4 regions of the Parabacteroides leei genome follow, and region 1 is predicted to be linked to each of the others. Evidence: riboswitches for the same ligand, from Rfam matches in the RefSeq annotation. Region 1 holds a riboswitch; each other region holds the start of a gene.
The links. Region 1 has a riboswitch for cobalamin ahead of M1P97_RS16005 (cysteine-rich CWC family protein). Riboswitches for the same ligand answer to the same signal wherever they lie in the genome.
Positions count from the first base shown of each region.

Region 2: linked by a shared signal. The riboswitch ahead of M1P97_RS05550 (TonB-dependent receptor) and the one ahead of M1P97_RS16005 (cysteine-rich CWC family protein) in region 1 are both predicted to bind cobalamin.
Region 3: linked by a shared signal. The riboswitch ahead of M1P97_RS06125 (ABC transporter substrate-binding protein) and the one ahead of M1P97_RS16005 (cysteine-rich CWC family protein) in region 1 are both predicted to bind cobalamin.
Region 4: linked by a shared signal. The riboswitch ahead of M1P97_RS17355 (porin family protein) and the one ahead of M1P97_RS16005 (cysteine-rich CWC family protein) in region 1 are both predicted to bind cobalamin.

Region 1 covers NZ_JAMBQG010000011.1:88,737-94,067, reverse strand. Annotated here, with positions in the region: gene M1P97_RS16010 (anaerobic ribonucleoside triphosphate reductase) at 1-629, opposite strand, end outside; cobalamin riboswitch at 914-1,112, shown strand; partial or broken gene M1P97_RS16005 (cysteine-rich CWC family protein) at 1,172-1,312, shown strand; partial or broken gene M1P97_RS16000 (acyl-CoA carboxylase) at 1,364-1,450, shown strand; gene M1P97_RS15995 (aspartate-alanine antiporter-like transporter) at 1,474-2,379, shown strand; gene M1P97_RS15990 (F0F1 ATP synthase subunit gamma) at 2,491-3,345, opposite strand; gene atpA (F0F1 ATP synthase subunit alpha) at 3,362-4,951, opposite strand; gene M1P97_RS15980 (F0F1 ATP synthase subunit delta) at 4,965-5,331, opposite strand, start outside.
Region 2 covers NZ_JAMBQG010000002.1:463,645-468,975, reverse strand. Annotated here, with positions in the region: gene M1P97_RS05555 (hypothetical protein) at 1-590, opposite strand, end outside; gene M1P97_RS05550 (TonB-dependent receptor) at 609-2,960, opposite strand; cobalamin riboswitch at 3,093-3,295, opposite strand; gene M1P97_RS05545 (O-acetylhomoserine aminocarboxypropyltransferase/cysteine synthase family protein) at 3,415-4,695, shown strand; gene M1P97_RS05540 (DUF6383 domain-containing protein) at 5,015-5,331, opposite strand, start outside.
Region 3 covers NZ_JAMBQG010000003.1:108,897-114,227, reverse strand. Annotated here, with positions in the region: gene M1P97_RS06145 (formate--tetrahydrofolate ligase) at 1-1,025, opposite strand, end outside; gene M1P97_RS06140 (hypothetical protein) at 1,418-1,870, shown strand; gene M1P97_RS06135 (precorrin-2 C(20)-methyltransferase) at 1,956-2,654, opposite strand; gene M1P97_RS06130 (HsmA family protein) at 2,727-3,131, opposite strand; cobalamin riboswitch at 3,190-3,393, shown strand; gene M1P97_RS06125 (ABC transporter substrate-binding protein) at 3,443-4,603, shown strand; gene M1P97_RS06120 (iron ABC transporter permease) at 4,613-5,331, shown strand, end outside.
Region 4 covers NZ_JAMBQG010000012.1:187,274-192,604, forward strand. Annotated here, with positions in the region: gene priA (replication restart helicase PriA) at 1-1,799, opposite strand, end outside; gene M1P97_RS17355 (porin family protein) at 1,871-2,464, opposite strand; cobalamin riboswitch at 2,732-2,930, opposite strand; gene murQ (N-acetylmuramic acid 6-phosphate etherase) at 2,972-3,793, opposite strand; gene M1P97_RS17365 (ATPase) at 3,808-4,641, opposite strand; gene M1P97_RS17370 (MFS transporter) at 4,662-5,331, opposite strand, start outside.

The sequences.
Region 1 (5,331 bases):
GTCTCCAGTGAGATACATCCCAGGATACTGGCTGTTTCGATACGTTTAGCCGGGCGCGATTCGCCATGTCCGGCAGAAAAACCATATTTAAGTATACGGTCTAACGGATGCTGTACGCAGGTCAGACTCTTGGTAGGGTAATAATCTTTATCATGAATGTGGAGGTAATTGTTGGAGATAGCTTCCTTTACCTCTTCGCTTAACAAATAGTCATCGACGAACGGTTTGGTCGTTTCGCTGGAGAACTTCATCATCATACCCGCAGGTGTGTCCGCGTTCATATTCGCATTCTCACGGGTGATATCGTTCGATTTGATATTGATAATCTCCAGGAACATGTCGCGCGTTTTCGCTTTACGGGCAATGCTGCGTTGGTTACGGTAAGCGATGTATTTTTGTGCTACGTCTTTACGGCTACTGTTCATCAGTTCCAGTTCGACTGCATCCTGAATCGCTTCCACTGTCATTTGTGGTTCTCCTTTGAATGAAATATGGTCTACGATCTGGCGAATCAGCTGCAAATCGTCTCCTATTTCAGTGTGTAACATGGCCTTTCTGATTGCCGTTACAATTTTTTCCTCATTAAATCCGACGATACGTCCATCCCGTTTAATAACTGTTTGTATCATGATAGCTCTATTGGTGTGTAATACTTTTTTTATGTTTGCAAAGGTATACTGTTACTATATACGGTGTTCTTTTTGGAAAACTTTTTGCTAGTTAATATTTGTCAACTATCTGGTAATCATATGTGTTGTTTTGAGAAATGGGAAACTTTGTAATTTAGATTGGTTATTTTGTTGTCCAAAAGTAAAATCTGTAATTCTATTTCGTTAGCTCTTATGTTTCAGAGGCTTTTACCGGAAGGCAAAAAAAATATATGAAAAAGGAGTATTTAATGAGTAATTTTTCTATACATTTGCATTGAAATGGTTCTGTGTTTTCGGTTCCGGAAATACAGATTAAAAGGGAATCGGGTGTAAATCCCGGACAGTCCCGCTGCTGTGAAGCTCCGTTCAACATTCTGAGAATTACTTATTGCCACTGACGTATGTCGGGAAGGTTTCAGGATGGGAGTCAGTCAGAAGACCTGCCGTTCGTTAAAGGTTCATATCCTCGTGGGTTAGGATACGAATTCGAAAAGATTATTTATTATAAAAGTTATTAGATCATGGAGAAAGATTGTCCGCGTTGTGGTGTCTCCTTTATCTGCCGGGTAGAAAATATTACTACCTGCCAATGTGCACCTGTGAATTTGGATGAGCTTCAACTGGCCTATGTGAAAATGCATTATCCGGGTTGTTTGTGCAATTCCTGCCTGAATGAAATAAAGAAATATTTTTATGCTTGCGAAGTGAATCCTCGTTACAAACTCATACAGGCATTGGAAATGCCTAAAAATAAAAGCCTGACTAATCCACCGAAAAAACATGGTAATATGCCGTTATAGAAAGAAATTAAAAATAAATTGTTATGAAGTGGATAAATGAGTTGTTATGGGGAGAGGGAATAGGACATTCCATCCTCTTATTATCGCTGGTGATTGCTGTCGGTATCCAGTTGGGAAAGATCAAGGTATTTGGTATCTCTCTGGGAATAACGTTGGTTTTGTTTGTCGGTATTTTACTGGGGCATTTCGGATTTACCATCAATCCCGCTGTTATCCACTTCTTTAAGGAGTTCGGATTGATCCTGTTTGTCTATTCGGTAGGTATGCAGGTAGGACCGGGGTTCTTTTCTTCCTTTAAGAAAGGGGGGATGACCTTGAACGGATTGGCTTGCGGAATTGTCTTTCTTGGTGTTATAACAGCATTAGCCATTCATTTTATAACGGACATTCCTATACCGACGATGGTTGGTATTTTGTCGGGAGCTATTCTGGGTAGTATTCCCTTCTCTATTCCGGGGATTCCGCAGCCAATCAAACTGGGTTTGGCCGGTGGCCCGTTGGTTGTTTCTATCCTGTTAAGCCGGTTCGGATACCGTTATAAATTGGTTACTTATACCACCCAGAGTGCTAACCTGATGTTGAGGGAGGTCGGCATAACCATGTTCCTTGCCTGTGTAGGTTTGAGTGCCGGGGATGGATTTGTGGATACGATCGTGAATAAAGGAGGTTTTGCCTGGATCGGTTACGGTTTCATCATCACGATGTTGCCTTTATTGATTATCGGACTGGTAGGACGGCATTTCTTTAAACTGAACTATTATACGTTGATGGGATTACTGGCCGGAAGTACGACCGATCCTCCTGCACTGGCTTATGCAAATGCTACGGCAGGAAATGATGCACCGGCTGTGGGGTATGCAACGGTTTATCCTTTGACTATGTTTTTACGCGTATTAACCGCGCAACTAATGATATTATTCTTCTATTAAATTTATAAAATTTGGTTGTTAGAATATTGTTCAATAATAATTTTAAAGCCAGAAGCTCCGCCGAAGTGATTTCGCCGGAGCTTCGTCCTTTATAGAGGTAATGAGGTTGTATTATCCCGCTCCTCCCATGATATCCAACAATTCGTTGGTGATGGCTTGCTGGCGGGTTTTATTATATTGGAGTGTCAGTTCCTGGATCAGGTCGTTCGCATTGTCGTTGGCCGTCTGCATGGCCAGCATACGGGCGGCATGTTCGGCTGTAACGGTGTCGAGCAATGTCGTATAGATATGTAAGTGAAGCACTTTCGGGAGCAACAAGGCCAACAAATGTTCGGATGACGGTTCGAGTATATAGTTGGCCGATGAATGTGCCGGATCTATTTCCGGCAGAGTGACCGGCAGGAATACCTTTTCGGTCAGTACCTGTTCCGCCATATTCTTGAAATGATGGTAGAGCAATTCTACCCGGTCTGCTTCTCCGGAAATATAAAGCGTCATCAGCGCAGATGCCAGCTTGCTGGCATCTGCGTAATTCAGCTTGTCTGCGATCAGCAGAAAACTGTCGTCTGTCTGATACCCTGCTTTGTGAAGTTCGTCGGCTATCTTTTTACCGACAGGATACAGGCGCACAGCGATACCATCCGCCTCATACCGGTGAAGGCGGGTAGACAGTTCCTTCCATACGTTGGCATTGAAAGCACCACACAGACCCGTATTGGACGAAAAGGCGACGATAGCAACCTGTTTTACCTCCCGTTGGGCGGTATAAGGTGAATTCAGTTCGCTTTCGGCTGCCAGGGTTCCGTTCAACAGGGCGCTCAGCTTACTTTCGTATGCAAGCATATGTTCGACAATCGTCTGCGTGTGATGTAGTTTGGCAGAAGATACCATCTTCATGGCTGAAGTGATCTTCTGCGTGTTCCTGATCGATGCAAGACGGATTTTTATCTCTTTCAGTGATGCCATAATTTAGTTTCTATATTCAACCAGCTTTGTATGCACCGCTTACCTGGCGGGCTGTTTCCTCCAGGATACGGCAGACGTCATCGTTTATCACACCCGATTTCAGTACGTCGAGTACGTCGTGCTGGTGGTTGGTGATTAATGTCTGCAGGTATGCGTTCTCGAAATCGTGAACATGCTCCAGCGGCACTTCCTTCAATAAACCTTTTGTTCCGCAATACAGGATCGCGATCTGTTGTTCGACAGGCATCGGGCTGTATTGGGGCTGGATCAATAGCTGGGTATTCTTTTGTCCTTTGTCGATGGTAAAAGCGGTAACAGTATCCATCTCGCCACCGAATTTGGTGAACGACTCGAGTTCGCGGAACTGTGCCTGGTCTATCTTTAAAGTACCGGCCACTTTCTTCATCGCTTTCAGCTGGGCGTTACCGCCTACACGGGATACCGAGATACCTACATTGATAGCCGGACGGTTTCCCTGGTTGAACAGGTCTGTTTCCAGGAATATCTGTCCGTCGGTGATGGAGATCACGTTGGTCGGGATATAAGCCGAGACGTCACCCGCCTGTGTTTCGATGATCGGCAGGGCAGTCAATGAACCGCCACCTTTCACGATCTCTTTCATGCTGTCCGGCAGGTCGTTCATCTCGCAAGCCACTTCCTGCTGGTTGATGATCTTCGCTGCACGTTCCAGCAAACGGGAGTGCAAGTAGAAGATATCACCCGGATAAGCCTCGCGACCGGAAGGACGGCGCAGGATCAGGGATACTTCGCGGTAAGCAACGGCCTGTTTGGACAGGTCGTCGTAAACGACCAGGGCATGGCGTCCGCTGTCACGGAAGTATTCACCGATAGCCGCACCGGCAAAAGGAGCGAAATATTGCATGGCTGCCGGGTCGGAAGCCGTGGCACTGACAACGATCGTGTAGTCCATAGCACCTTTTTCCTGCAGCGTATTGACCAAAGAGGCAACAGTAGAACCCTTTTGTCCGATCGCAACATAGATACAGTAAACAGGGTTGCCTGCTTCGTAGTTGCTGCGTTGGTTGATAATGGTATCGATCGCGATGGAGGTTTTACCTGTCTGGCGGTCGCCGATGATCAATTCACGTTGGCCGCGTCCGATAGGTATCATGGCATCTACAGCCTTGATTCCCGTCTGCAGCGGTTCATTGACCGGCTGGCGGAAAATAACGCCCGGCGCTTTCCGTTCCAGTGGCATCTGGTATTTCTTTCCTGTGATCTCACCTTTCCCGTCGATCGGGTTACCCAGCGGGTCGATCACACGGCCGATCATGTTTTCGCTTACATTGATGGAAGCGATACGGCGGGTACGTTTTACGGTATCGCCTTCTTTTACCTGGTCGGTCGGGCCGAGTAATACGGCACCTACGTTATCCTCTTCCAGGTTCATAACGATGGCTTCCATGCCGTTGTCGAAAGCCAGCAGTTCGTTGGCTTCCGCATTATCCAGTCCATAGATGCGTGCCACCCCGTCGCTTACCTGAAGCACGGTACCTACTTCCTCCAGATGGATACTGGTATTGATACCTTCCAGTTGCTCGCGTAATATGGCGGAAACTTCACTTACTTTTATCTGGTCTGTCATACGTTTTTCTTTTTTAATTTCTTTCGATCAGCTTGTTTCTTATCTCCCGGAGTTGACGTGAATAACTGGCGTCGATCCGGATGTTGCCGATCCGGAGAACGAATCCTCCGATCAGTTCCGGCCGGAGCACTCCCGTAAACTCGATGGTGTCGCCGGTTTCTTCCTGCAACCGCTTCTTCAGATGCTCCTGGGTCGCTTCGTCCACCGGTACCGGTGTCTTGAACAATACCCGGGTGATCTTCTTGTCTTTCCGGTACATATGGATATATATATATGCCATGAGCGGTAACAGGCTTTCCCTTTTACGCTGCAACACCAGGCGGATAAAGCGTGCGAACAGGTCGCATACTTCCAGGCCGGCGGCGGTAGTGAGCAACCGG
Region 2 (5,331 bases), on a different contig from region 1:
TTCAGAATACCTGAAGTAGAGAATAATTTATCTCCTTCAGGAAGAGGAATATCAAGAACGCCTTCCTTGATAATACTCATATCGGTCGCATTCAGTTTCGTCCAGATAATTTTATCTCCATCCCCGTTAGAAGCCATGATCACAAGCGTATTATCATCGATCCAGGCATGTGTATACTTACGGGTATCGTACGTATTTGTGCCGAATTTCTGCTCTTGAATAACATTGATCTTATTATTCGACAGCGTATACTTGGAAAAACGATCCCCCGATACAGGAACCTGATAGTAGTATTTCCCTTTGATAATACTTTCCAAAGACATAACACTATGAACTTCTGTTCCATCTCCTTCAAAACTGATCTTTTCCGAACCAGCCTTCAGAGAGTCGATGCTCTTGACAAGAGTTTGTACGTCACGTCCCATACCACCGTGTTTATCCAGAGCAATCCAGATGTCGAAGTGATAGGTTTGTGCTTCTGGAGCAGGCTCCGGTCCGGGAGTAGGCTCATCGTCGTCGGAACAAGCACTAAAAGACAAGGTAAGCAATGCCGTTAATAATACCCAAAATAGTAATTGAAACTTTTTCATTTGATAATCTTTAAATTATTAATTAATGAATAATCTGAATTTAGCGAAGAATGCACGACCGGGCTTCTGGAGTTTATAATTGTCATAAACCGTAGCGTCAAACAGGTTACTACATTCCAATGACACATTATAGCGTCTTTTCATCCATGAATAGCTCACATTAAGATTCGATACATTCTGAGTCGGTATACGCGACTTACTTTCAAGGGCTCCGTATGCTTCCCACGATAAGTAAAACCAGTGTATCCATTGCCAGGAATATCCGATGCGAAGATCATCTTCCTTCTGTGCCAGATCATGAAATGCATAGCTTACATCAGCATTGCTATACACCCAGGGACGGTTAGGTACACGGTTATTATAAGTAGCCGAAGGCTTACCGTCGGTTTTATATTTCTTTTGGTCACGTGCTTCATTATAACTACAGTTGACCATTATCTGAAAGCTATTTTTCCAATTGTAGCGCATCTCCCCTTCAATACCTTTCACATGTACAGCCGGAATATTCTCGTATTGCATCATACCTTCTTTTTCCGATACGGTTGCCTGAATATAATCGTCGACAAACCGAAGAAATCCGTTGACCTCATAATAGAAGGAATGACCGTAAGAAGGATACCAGTTACCAAAAAGACCCAGGTTTATATTATCACTGCTTTCGGGATGAAGGGCGAGATTCGGATAGATAGTCGTTCCGTTTCCAAGCAGCTCACGCGACAAAGGAAGGCGCACACTATGTTCATAAGAAACCTTTCCCGCCAGTACATCCCAAATGGTATAGCGCAGCCCCAAACCACCTCCCCAATAACTCTTCGAAAAATGTCCTTTGAGATTTTCCGAGCCGGTTATCCAGGCAAGATCGTTTTGTTCGATAGAGGTGGCATTGATATAATCTTTAATAAAAACGGTACTCTCCCATCTTCCGTCGAAAAAAGACTGATTATAAGTCAACCCGAGAATATGCTTGGTCAGCACATCATTGGTTGGCTCAAAAGTTTCGTCGACATCATCACGACGTTTATTTCCGGTACGGTTAAGCAGATAGTTCAAACTGACTGAATGATGCCGGTTGATCGCATAATCGACGCCTCCTCGAAAAATAGTCATAGGGCGGTTGTAATGACGTATGGAACGCCCACGGCCATTAAGCTCATTACGGGATGAAGGAGTAAAATCTCCGTTCCAATCATAGATACGATAAGCCGTATCGACAGTAAGCGATGCGTCCCAGGTATGGGAAAGCGATGCATTTGTATTAATTTTCTCAAACCGCTTTTGATAACGGGCTGATACATTCCATGCATCGGAATGACGCTCCGCATTACCGATCACCTTTGTCTGGATAGACCCTGTCTGTATTTCTTTATCTATTTTGGAATAAGACCCGGAAACAAAGAAAGCATCTGCCCACGCTTTATCGACAAAGCCGGCTTCCAATTGGCCCAACAAGGAAAAATAATCGTCATGGAACCGTTTACGGTTGACTTCAATATATTTACGGCTATCTTCATCCCATACCTCAACGCCTTTCATCTCATAATCGTTCTTCGAATAATTGACTCCGATAGTCGGCTTGATGATCAATCCGGTCTTCGGTTCTACGAATTGGGCATTCAGGTCAGTTCTATGCGTATGGAAAGAACCTGTACCATAAGAAACATCCAGGTAATTCTTTTTTTCCTGACTGGTAATAATATTGATAGCCCCCCCCAAAGCATCTGCTCCCAAGCTGGCAGGAACTACCCCTTTATATATTTCCACCCTGTCAATGATATTGACAGGAAGATTTGCCAGCGAGACACCGCTTCCTTTTGTATCCAAAGGCATCCCATCAATAAAGTAACGAACGGAATTTCCTGATAATCCATTGATAGACAAGTCGAAGTCTGAACCGACTCCACCCTCTTCCCGAATCTTAATACCGGTTGTACGGTTCACCATATCATTCAGATTCTTCAGAGTGTTGATCTGTGGTTTAACATCCAACGCATTGACTGCAAAAGCACTTTCTTTCACCTGTTGGGTTTTCGTTTTACCGTATACTTCAACCGAATTCAGGGTTATGGAGTTTTCTTCCATCGTGAAATTCATTGTCATATTTTTACGGATATCGACAACGGTCTTTATGGTGTTGTAACCTAACAGGGTAATTATAAGAGTGCGTTTGCCGGGGGTTACCGACAGTGAATAACGTCCCCGGTCGTCTGTATACGTTCCCGAAATCGTATTTTCTATAGCGACAGTAGCCAACGGAAGCGGTGTCCCATCCTTCTCTTTCACTTCGCCGGATAGAATCACTTTATTCTGTGCCGCCAGACTTACTGGAAACAAACAACTCAATAAAAGAAATACATGTATGAAACCTCTCATTTCACCAAATTCATTAATTGTTTTTTACATGCTTTCGATGAAAGAAACAATAGAACACATGAACAGGCAGAACCTCCGGTAAAGTAGATGAATGTTCTTTCTCATATGTTTTTAGCCTTATCTCCCGAAAGCTTTAAACTTCTTATCTTGGCAGGTCTTCTGACTTACTCCATCTTTGAGCGTCCTTCCCATTCATTGCGAACAGTGGATTGAGTCGTGCTCAAAGACTTTGGCGGAGCTTACAGCAGCGGGTCTGTTCAGGATTTACACCTGATTCCCTTTTCATCACTTTTCCGTGGAATTGGAAGCGTGACACCAAAATCGGGTACAAAGGTACACGATTATTTTGAAACAATAGTGTATTTTTTATAATTGATCAAAGATTTGTGTAAATAGAACGAACTATTCTTTACTTTTGTCTGCAGAATATAATTACATAGCAAACATAAAAAATATGAGCAATTCATTCAAGCCGGCAACTTTGTGTGTGCAAGGTGGCTGGCAACCGAAAAAGGGAGAACCGCGTGTGCTCCCTATCTATCAGAGTACTACATTCAAGTATGAAACCAGCGAACAGATGGCTAAATTGTTCGACTTGGAAGAGAGTGGTTATTTTTATACTCGTCTGCAGAATCCGACAAACGATGCCGTAGCATCCAAAATTGCTGCGTTGGAAGGTGGCGTTGCAGCCATGTTGACTTCATCGGGACAAGCTGCTAACTTCTTTGCCTGTTTCAATATTTGCGAAGCCGGCGATCATATTGTAAGTGCAACCGGTATCTATGGAGGTACATACAACTTGTTGTCCGTTACACTGAAAAAGCTGGGTATCGAATGTACTTTCATCGATCAGGATGCCAGCGAAGAAGAGATCAGTAAAGCTTTCCGCCCGAATACAAAGTTATTGTTCGGCGAAACGATCTCCAATCCGGGAGTAATGGTATTGGACATCGAAAAGTTTGCCCACATCGCCCACAAGCATGGTGTACCTTTGATTGTCGACAACACATTTGCCACACCAATCAACTGCCGTCCGTTCGAATGGGGTGCAGATATCGTAACACATTCTACTACCAAATACATGGACGGACACGCTACTGCAGTCGGTGGCTGTATCGTCGACAGCGGTAACTTCGACTGGGAAGCACATGCCGACAAATATCCGGGTCTTTGCCAGCCGGACGAATCTTATCACGGACTGACTTATACAAAGACATTCGGCAAAATGGCTTATATCACGAAAGCAACCAGCCAGCTGATGCGTGACCTGGGTTCTATCCAGTCTCCGCAGAATGCATTCCTGTTGAATTTGGGTCTGGAAACATTGCATTTACGTATGCCACAGCATTGTAAAAATGCATTAGCTGTTGCTAAATGGTTGCAGAACTGCGATAAGGTTGCTTGGGTGAACTATCCGGATCTGGAAGGGAATAAGTATTATGACCTGACAAAGAAATATCTCCCGAACGGTTCATGTGGCGTGTTGTCATTCGGTCTGAAGGGTGGACGTGATGTTTCTATCAAGTTTATGGATAGCCTGAAGCTGGCAGCTATTGTTACTCACGTAGCAGACGCCCGTACTTGTGTGCTTCACCCGGCAAGTCATACTCACCGTCAATTGACGGACGAACAGTTGAAGGAAGCCGGTATTGCTCCGGATCTGATCCGTTTCTCTGTCGGTATCGAAAGTGCGGACGATATCATTGCTGATATTGAGCAGGCTTTGAAGCAATAAGAATTATTAGTTCATATAAGATAACCGTATTATGTGAAAGATGCTTTCCGTCAGGAATCGTCTTCTATATAATACGGTTTTTCTATTTAACATAATAGACTCTGTTTCCTGGAGCTCTTTAAAAACAAAACCCCATCGATAATAAATATCGACGGGGTTGTTTTTTGTCCATTTCCTCACTTCACAGTGGTACTCATGGATGAACTTTATTTTATTTTTATTACTAAAATTGCGCTTCCAATCTGTTCACCTTCACAGGCTACTCACCCTTCCCCGAAGGGAAGAGTAGAGAAGCATTCATTTAATTATTATTTATTTCTTATTTAACGATTGCTTTAACAGCAGCTTCGCCTTCAACAGCTACTACAACTACACCAGCAGGAGCAGAGATTGTAGCATCGTCAGAAGAAAGAACTGTGTTAGCGATTGTCTGACCAAGAACGTTAGCGATAGTAACAGTCTTGTTAGCAGCACCCTTGATAGTAACTGTACCGTTACCAGCAATTACGCTAACAGTGTTAACACCAACTTCTTCAGTATCTGTAGCGATTTCATCGTTAGCAACGTGTTTAACATTGAAGATCAATGCATCGTCACCACCCGTTTTGATATCATCAAAGCTAGACTCAGCTTCAT
Region 3 (5,331 bases), on a different contig from region 1:
GCTTCGGGAACACCGCCGTGCAGCTTCAAACTTTGGGCAGTAGCAACGATAACTGTCAGTTTAGGAGTTAAGCCCGCTTTACGACATTTGATATCGAAGAACTTTTCAGCACCCAGATCGGCACCGAAACCAGCCTCCGTAATGACATAGTCACCGTAAGTAAGAGCCATCTTTGTAGCGATTATCGAGTTACATCCATGTGCGATGTTGGCGAATGGGCCACCATGAACGAACGCAGGTGTATTTTCCGTTGTCTGTACCAGGTTAGGCAGCAATGCATCTTTCAGCAATACAGTGATCGCTCCGGCAACTCCCAGATCGTTTACTGTGAACGGTTGATCGTCGTAAGTATATCCCAACAGGATATTACCGATGCGACGTTTTAAATCTTCCAGGTCGGTAGCCAGGCAAAGGATTGCCATCATTTCGGAAGCAGGAGTGATATCGAATCCTGTTTCGGTCGGGATACCGTTGGCAGAACCACCCAATCCGGATACAATATTACGCAGGCTGCGGTCGTTCACGTCGAGTACACGTTTCCATTTGATCTCTTTCAATCCTTCACAGGTATTGCGTGTCTGATAAATATAGTTATCCAGCAACGCTGTAATCATATTGTGAGCGGAAGTAACGGCGTGGAAATCGCCGGTGAAGTGTAAGTTGATGTTTTCCATCGGCAACACCTGGGCATAGCCACCTCCGGCAGCTCCACCTTTCATACCGAAACACGGGCCCAGTGAAGGTTCGCGCAAGGCTGCAACCGCCTTTTTACCGATCTTGTTCAGACCGAGGGCAAGGCCGATAGAAACCGTTGTCTTTCCAATACCAGCTTTAGTAGGAGTGATAGCTGTAACCAGGATCAGGTTATGTTCTTTGATTTTTTCTTCATCAATGAGATGGAGAGGCACTTTGGCGATGTAACGACCATAGTTCTGAACTTCCTCGCGCGGAATGCCTAATCCTGTAGCAACTTCCTTTATTTTGCGAAGGGAGACTTCTCTTGCAATTTCTATATCCGATTTCATGTGCTTATGTAAGTTTAAGAAGGAACAAAAGTATATTATTTTTAATTAAATAACAAAATGTCAGAATGAAAGGTTTCTGGCAGGAGTGGATATATTATATTACTGTCATATTGATGAAAGATGCTAAAAGATGAGTGGTAATAAACCTTTGTTATCTTAAGGTGATATTTTTTGATGTTTTTGTCATCTTTAGTTGACAAAAACAATGCATTTAGATAGTTTTGCTCTTAAAGAACTATAAAAGATGGATAATGGATTGCTGTGTGTAACGATTTGATTAAATTTGCGGTATCATAATAGCAAAATACAATAGATAGCAAGCTTAAGGTGATAAAAAGAAAGTGTATAACGATTTTAAAAACTTCGGTTTATGTAATTAAGGAGATTTGATTATGACAACAATGAGATTTAGTTTGGCGGGTGTAACTTCAAGAGAGGTAGAAACAGGATCATGGATAAGAACAATTGTAGATTGTTTGGGAATCCGTATGTTTTCAAAGATGAGTTCTTCTGTGAATACAAATAATGTAGGTTGGGATACAACCAAACAGAAGGAAATCCAGGATCTTCATCATTATGCCGTCCGTAACTTGATCCCGAAGGCTGGTGTTTACCAGATGGAATTGCTTGAATCGTTGGCACAATCTGCTTCCATATATTCACCGGAAGAGGTGGAATCTCTTTATAATGAAACGAATAAGAAGATCGAAGAGATCAGTAGTCATATTTCAGGTGTGTTGGTAAGTGCACGTGAGTTGTGTAAGTCAGGACACCAGAACTGGGAATCTGTTCAGTCACTCCGGTATCATATGAGCCGTTTGAGTAACATTATAGAATCAGTATAGTTTTTGCAATACAATATCGATAGATTTTACCTTTAATATCCCCGTCATTTTCCGGATCTATTCTGTTTTCGGCTTATGATGGGGATTATTGTATGATCATTAATGAAAAATAGGGGTACACTTTATTCGCTATAATCTTCTTATCAGAAGTATAATATTCTTTTTCTGTTCCTACATTCTCAAAGTAATGGAACTGTGTCTGCGGATGCTTCCGGATACAGTCGTGTACAGCATTCACACATTGTGACAGTTTCATAATGACGATTACATATCCGGCGTTGATCTTTTCACTCAACTCTTCGGTAGAAGGTGTGCCGGGAATGACAACGATCTGCTCTTCCTGTTTGACGATATGCAAACCAGCCAAAGCTCCGGCGGCAATGAAAGCCGGAATCCCGGCAATACGTTGTACGGCGATCCCTGTCTCTGTAAGTTTGTCGTATATGTATTGTATGGATGAATAGAAACCGGCATCCCCTTCGGCAACGATGACAATCCGTTTACCTATTGCATGGTTTGCCACAGCTTCATTGTATAAACTATCGTAGGCTTTCCAGGCCTCTGTACGATCTTTATTCATAGGAAGCATAAAGCATCGTATGGCAACTTCGTTTATCTCCAAAGCACGCACGATATCAGCCGCACGTGAAAGAGAATCTCCCTGCTTATTCCGGGTAGCCGGACAATAGATTATATCTGCCTGCTGAAGTTGTTTAAACCCTTTTACAGTGATAAGTTCCGGTTCACCGGGACCTAATGAAACGAAGCTGATAGGATGTGTCATTTGCTCTTGTTTTATTCAGAGGGCAAAAGTGCTTAAAATAACGGAAGTCTCCAAATAAACTGCTGAACAATATCAGGGGTGAAGCGACATTCCCAGATAGCCCCCTATGAAATAAGGGATTAACCAGATACACCAGACAACTATACTGAAACGGTTGAAATGAGCTTTCGCTTTGAGGGACCCTTTAAGATAGGTCCATAAAGCCCATAACGCATGGACAAACATCAGGCAGATCGCTATTATTCCGGTGATGGTGTGGAGATTATCTTGTATTCCGGTCATTTGCGCAATCTGTTCCATCAGGCCGGTACCGATAGCATCGGCGAATAGTCCGGCGATAAAGAAAGCTACATGCCAGGCTTTCAGCTTCTTTTGGATGCGTTCGCCCCATACACCGATTGTATAAAATACTAATGCCGATGATATTACGCAAATAGCTGCAATTAAGAAATGAGTGTCTACCTGATTGAGTACCATAATGCTGTCATTTTCTGTAAATAACAGTTCCGTATGCGAAAGGTTCAGTTTTTCTTATTACTTTTGCGCTCGAAATCGGTTCTGTAAAACTCCTGTTCACGGAGACAGATTAAAAGGGAACCGGGTGTAAATCCCGGACAGTCCACGCTGCTGTGAAGCTTTATAAACATCCTGATAATACCTTTTGCCACTGGTCTTTGCGATCGGGAAGGCATTCGGGATGGAAGTAAGTCAGAAGACCTGCCATTTTTTGCATAACGATTGTCCTCGTGGGTTTGGACAGTTTGTGTCGGATAAAAACAAATAGAAATATGAATAACTATTTACTCGGTGGCTGCCTGTTAGCGTTAATGGCTGCATCGTGCGTATCGAAAGGAAATCAGCAGGAGAAAGAGAATGCATCGTCGCAACAAACGATTACGGCGGATAGGATGGTTCAGATCACACCTGAATATGCCGAAGGTTTTCAGTTGACCTATGCCGACGGTTATGTTCTGATGGATATACATGACCCGCAGAATGAAGAAAGCACGCACTTCCTGTTTGCGTTGGTTCCCCGTGGGATGAAGCCGGAAGGTATTCCTGCCGATTATACAGTGATCGAAACGCCTGTGCGCAGTGCCATTTGTATGACTTCCCTGCAGCTCTCCAATTTCATAAAGTTGGGAGCGGAGGATAAGGTGGTCGGTATCACGAGTACGCGCCATCTGTTTAATAAGACTATCAATGATCAGCTGAAGGAAGGAAAGACGGCGAAGATCGGGATCGAAGGTAATTTCGATAATGAGGTGATTATGAGTATTAATCCGGACCTGATCCTGATCTCTCCCTTTAAGCGTGGCGGATACGAGACGATGAAAGATATCGGTATCCCTCTGATTCCTCATCTGGGATATAAAGAAATGACACCGCTGGGACAGGCTGAATGGATTAAGTTTGTCGGTCTGTTACTCGGGATAGAGCAGGAAGCCAATGAGAAATTCTCCATTATAGAGAACCGCTACAACGAATTGAAAGAGCTGACTGCCGAAGGTAAAGTGCAGAGACGTCCTATTGTATTCAGTGGCGAAATACATGGTGGTAACTGGTATGCAGTAGGAGGAAAGAGCTTCCTTGCACAGCTTTTCAAAGATGCCGGCGCTGATTATTTTTTGAAAGACGACGATCGCTCCGGCGGTGTGACGCTCGACTTCGAGACGGTCTATAACCAGGCCGATGAAGCCGATTACTGGCGTATCGTAAACAGCTATCCGGGAACATATACTTATAAATCACTGAAAGATCAGGATCCCCGTTATGCAGACTTCCGTGCTTTCAAGGAAAAGGGAGTGATCTATTGTAATATGCGGGAGAAACCTTTTTATGAAAGCATGCCGACCGAGCCGGAAGTTGTATTGGGCGATTTATTGCATATCTTCCACCCGAATTTATTGCCGGATCACACGCCTGTCTATTATGATTTACTTAAATAAATGGGGACGATGAAGTATTCTAACACTATCCTGATGCTTTTGATCCTTGATTCAATCGTCGTGTTGCTGTTTCTGAATCTGGTGTTGGGATCTGTTTCGATTCCCTTCCATTCGGTTTGGAATATCATCTGCGGCAATGGCGACGAACCGGTCACCTGGCAGAATATTATCTGGAAATCACGCTTTCCGCAAGCTTTGACGGCATTAGTTGCGGGAGCCGGGTTAGCTCTCAGCGGGCTTCAGATGCAAACCGTATTCCGTAACCCTTTGGCGGGACCTTCTGTGTTGGGTATCAGTTCCGGTGCAAGTATGGGAGTTGCCTTCGTTGTCTTGCTGAGCGGAAGCCTGGGAGGCGTGGCGTTGAGTAAACTGGGCTTTATGGGGGAGATTGCTTTATCTATTGCGGCCATAGTCGGTTCCTTGTCTGTTATGGCACTGATCGTTTATGTCTCGCAGAAGGTTAAAGGGAATGTGACGCTATTGATTATCGGGGTGATGATCGGCTATGTAGCAAATGCGGTGATCGGTGTGTTGAAATTCTTTAGTGTGGAAGAAGATATCCGTGCTTATGTAATCTGGGGACTGGGAAGTTTCTCACGTGTCTCCGGTAATCAGATGATGCTTTTCGTGGCGATTATGGCTATCCTGATCCCTCTTTCGTTCCTATTGATAAAGACATTGAACCTGATGCTTCTCGGCGATGGGTATGCCCGCAACCTGGGACTGAA
Region 4 (5,331 bases), on a different contig from region 1:
CGCTCCACTTTTGCCGACGGGAACAGGGAAGCAATCTCCTCCTCCACCTTTTCCGTACCAAAACCCATCATCTTTAATTCCGTGCTCTGGCATTGCGGACAATGAGGCGGTAACTGGATCTTATAGCCACAATAATGACAAACCAGCTGATTGTGATATTTATGATAAGTCAGGCTGACATCGCAATTTACACAATGGGGAACCCAGCCACAACTCTTACATTCGATCAACGGAGCAAATCCACGGCGGTTCTGAAAAAGAATAGCCTGTTCGCCACGGGCCAGAGCCGCGTTTACTTTCTCTACCAATAATGGAGAGAAAAGCGTATCCTTCATGATCTTCTTCCGTTTCAGTTCCTTGATATCGACAGAGATAATCTCCGGCATCAGGCAGTCGCCAAAACGTGTAGTCAGTTCAACCAAGCCATATTTGTCGGTAGTAGCATTAAAATAAGAATCGATTGAAGGTGTAGCCGAGCCCAGCAAAGTCTTGGCCCCATGCATGCCCGCCAACACGATAGCCGCATTACGGGCGTGATAACGGGGTGCCGGGTCCTGTTGCTTGTAAGTATTTTCATGTTCCTCATCTACGACAATCAATCCCAGGTCCTTAAACGGAAGGAAAAGTGAAGAGCGTACTCCCAAGACCAACATAGGACCATTCCCATGCAATAGTTTATTCCAAACCTCTACCCGTTCGTTATCCGAAAATTTAGAATGATATACCAATAGCTTATCACCGAACAATTTTGCCAACCGTTCGGTTACCTGTGTCGTGATAGCTATTTCGGGCAGCATGTAGAGCACTTGCCGTCCCAACTTCAGTACCTCATCGATCAACCGGACATAGATTTCCGTCTTGCCACTCGAAGTAACTCCATGAAGCAGGCAAACTTCCTTCGAAGTAAACACGTCATGTATTTCACCATAAGCCTTCTCCTGTGCCGGGCTTAACGGACTAAGGGGTTGCAGACGGCAGACCGGAACCTGTAAACGCCCCACTTCTTTTTCATAACTTACCAGGACACCACGTTTCAAGAGTCCGTCCAGAATCGTGGAAGAGCAACCACTACGTTCCAGTAGCTCCTTCTTTGATACTTCCTGAACCAACGCCGGATTCAAGGCATGACTCAGATCCAGATAGCAAACTAACATAAGCTCCTGTTTCTTCGCCCGCTTAAAATCGGCAAATACAGCCTGTAACTGTTCTTCCGTGGCATATTCTTCCGATAAGCGAATGAAGGTTTGCATCTTCGGGACAAATCCCCGTTTCATTTCCTCACTCACTACTACCGCTCCACGGGCCATCAGGGAAGCAACTACGGGAACCACATTACGAAGCCCTGTCTTTTTCTCCAGTTCCGACACGGTCAGTTTCAGGACACCGGTAAAAGCATCCAGTACCGACTGTTCATTCGGCCTCAAAGGACCATCTGCCTCAAAGTCGGGATTATAGGTGACGGCCGTTTCACTTTCCAGCTTCAAGCCGGAAGGCAAGGCGGCTTTATAAACATCCCCCAGCTTACACATATAGTAGGATGAGATCCATTTCCAGAAACGGAGTTGCGGACGGCGCAATACGGGAGTCGCATCCAACAAGGCATAAATTTCTTTCGTTTCAAAATCCGTATCAGGCCTGCGTTCATGCACATCCATTACAATCGCCGTATAATAGCGCTTCTTACCGAAATGGACGATCACCCGGCAACCGGGAATGACGGCTGTCTCCAGATCGGAAGGAATACTATAGGTATAGCTATTCTCTAACGGAAGAGGCAATATGACATCTGCGTATTTCATTTACGAGGTCAAAAGTAACAAAAAAGGCCGGACTGTTAAAGTCCGGCCCTGCATATCTTTTCTATCTGTCATCAAAACAGAACTGCGGCTGTGATAGACCATCCACGGTTTTTAGCACCTCCCAAATCGAGTTTGTCGGCACTGTAATTGTCAGTCAATCCCAATCCGTAATTTATCCCTACCTGTAAATGGCTTATCAATTCAGCCCCTACACCGAAGTTAAGTCCTGCACTGAAATTCTTTGCTTTCATCTGTTCGCCTAAAACATTCCAGATTTTATCTCCTCCGACACGGAAACCGATATAGGGTCCGGCCGACAGATAAGCTTTAACAAGGGGAATACCGAATTTCCATTTCAAATTGACCGGTACATCGAGATAATCCGTTTTTATACTGGTATTTTCAGAGCCTTTCGCTTTCAACTCCAATCCTTTCTGAGAATAAAGGATCGCCGCATCCAGTCCGATTCCGACCAGTGGGAGTGTTGTCTCGATCATCGGACCGATCTGGAACCCTGTCACATTATCCGCCTTCAGTATATCGGAATTCAGATGAACGGACGATATGTTTACTCCCCCTTTTAATCCAAACTTCAGTTGGGACTTAGCCGGTAGGGCTATAAACATCATCAAAATAACCAAAACTAAACCTGTAACCTTCTTCATATTGCCTGTTGTTAATTAATTATGTTTACAAATAAACGCACTTTTCCTATAATAAACAAGTATTCCTATCATCCTGTTCATTCATAAAAAGGAAAGCATGCACCGGTTACGGAGCTCATCCCATAAACCGATCCATGCCTCTTTTCCTAATTATTATGGCAAAATAATTAAAAACAAAAACGTTCAGACAGCTATACGGGAAACGGGAGTAAGAATAGTGGAGACGTTAACCGACCTCCTGTTCTCTTCCGGCCTTTCCTCGAAGCCGTCGAAATAATATGCCTTGCAGGTCTTCTGACTTACTTCCGGTTTGAGCGCCTTCCCATTCAAAAAAGAACAGTGGCTTATGGTATTGCCCAATCTATAATGAAGCTTACAGCAGCGGGACTGTCCGGGATTTACACCCGATTCCCTTTTAATCCTTTCCTGCGGATACAGGTCCGGAACAATGCACGTCGCAAATATAGAGATATTTTCGTTTCGTTCTCCATCGGTTGATGAAAAATATTAATTATTATGTTTCCGATATTCATCAACGGCAGCCTTTACCGAGCCATACATCAGAAGGAGCCGCTGCGATTGGCCATAACTCAGCCCCAGTTCCTCTGCCACCATCCGCGTCCCCCGGTCGACCAGTTTCTGATTGGTCAATTGCATATTTACCATCCGGTTGCCTTTTACACGGCCCAACCGGATCATCACAGATGTTGAAATCATATTCAGAATCATCTTTTGCCCCGTACCGGACTTCATACGGGAACTGCCGGTTACAAATTCCGGACCGACAATCATTTCGATCGCCACATCGGCCTGAGCGGCCATGGGGGAATCCGGATTACTGGAGATAGAGGCCGTCAGTATCCCCTGCTCACGGGCTTTACGCAAAGCTCCAATCACATAAGGGGTCGTACCGGATGCAGCAATACCGATCACCGTATCTTTGGTTGTGACCTGATGCTCCTGCAATTCCTCCCAACCACGCTCCATATCATCTTCCGCATTCTCTACCGGATTGCGAAGAGCCGTATCGCCACCGGCAATCAGACCGATCACCAAAGTGGGGGGCATTCCGAAAGTTGGAGGTATTTCAGAAGCATCGAGCACTCCCAACCGACCGCTTGTTCCGGCCCCCAGATAAAAGATACGCCCTCCCTGTTTCATCCGGGGAACGATCTGATCTACCAGTTTCTCTATCTGGGGGATTGTTTTTTGCACTGCCAATGCGACCTTCCGGTCTTCTGTGTTTATATCTTCCAACAACTCCCGGACAGATTTATGTTCCAGGTCATTATATAATGAATCTTGTTCTGTTATTTTAGTAAATGACATAATTAAATATAAGTTTACTTACCATGATACGCAATCAATCCCTCCATCGGACTTTGCGCAACCGTTCCGAGACGGAGACCCAGATCGAAAGCAATATCTTTCAGTATTTCCTGATAATACCATGCAACTGAACCGACCAGGTGGACAGGTAATTCAAAACAATCATACTGCTTCACGTTCCGGGTAAAAAATGCCAGAAAGCTACGGGTGACCAGTTCCCAAATGGCAGGTTCATCCAAATGCTCCCGTATAAAAGGGGAAAGGCCGGCCAGAAAACGGTTGGGGAAAGGTTGCCGGTAAACCTTGTCCATAATCGATGCCGGAGTCAAGCCATATTGTGTAAGAAACTGCTCTTTCAGAGCCGGAGGCAGCAGGTCTTTCAATACATCCCCGATCAATAGTTTACCCAATACGGCACCGCTTCCTTCATCTCCCAGAATAAATCCCAGGGGAGAAACATTCTTTATAATCTCTTTGCCATCGTAATAACAGGAATTCGAACCGGTTCCCAGAATACAAGCTATCCCCGGCTCATCGCCACATAAAGCACGGGCAGCAGCCAAGAGATCACTCCCTACCTCAACAGGAACAGACAGATACCGGTTGACAGACCGCCGTATCATTTCATTCTTTTCAGGGAAAGCGCAGCCTGCCCCGTAAAAATATACGGCGGAAGGTATAAGGTCTTTTAATGCAGGCAGTAATCCGGTTTCAATCTCCTTCCCTATCTCCTCCTCCGTCTGAAAAAAAGGATTCATCCCCCGCGTTTGAAAACGAAGGGCTGGCTTTCCTCTTTCTATTACACACCAATCTGTCTTGGTGGAACCACTGTCGGCAATTAGTATCATATTTCCGTTTTATTACTTAATTAATCGATCGTTCTGTCTTTTTTACCGAATGCCGGATCTATCTTAAGGAAAGCTGTTACAGCCAGTGTGATCAGGCAACATCCCATCACCCACCAGAAGAAGTTCACATATCCGAGTTCTTCCTGCAACCACCCGGCAACCATCCCCGGAAGCATCATACCCAATGCCATAAAGGCGGTACATATCGCATAATGAGCCGTTTTGTGTTCTCCATCGGAGAAATAGATCAGGTACAACATATAGGCAGTAAAACCAAATCCGTAACCGAACTGTTCAACAAACACACATATATTAATGACCAGCAGACTTTCAGGAAGTGCACTGCTCAGGTAGATAAAAACCAGGTCAGGCAATGTGATTGCCAGCGCCATCGGCCAAATCCATTTCTTTAATCCACCATGCGCTGCCACGATTCCCCCGATAATACCTCCCAGTGTCAGGCCTATAATACCGATCGTACCATACACCAGGCCGATCTCAGAAGTAGTAAGTCCCAGACCACCCACTTCGCGCGGATCGATCAGGAAAGGCGTTACCAGCTTAACCAGTTGTGCCTCTGGAAAACGATAGAACAGCATGAACAGTATAGCGACCAATGCCTGCTTCTTCCTGAAAAACGAGACAAATGTAGCAAAGAATTCTTTAAATATGGTAGAAGCAGTAACTGTT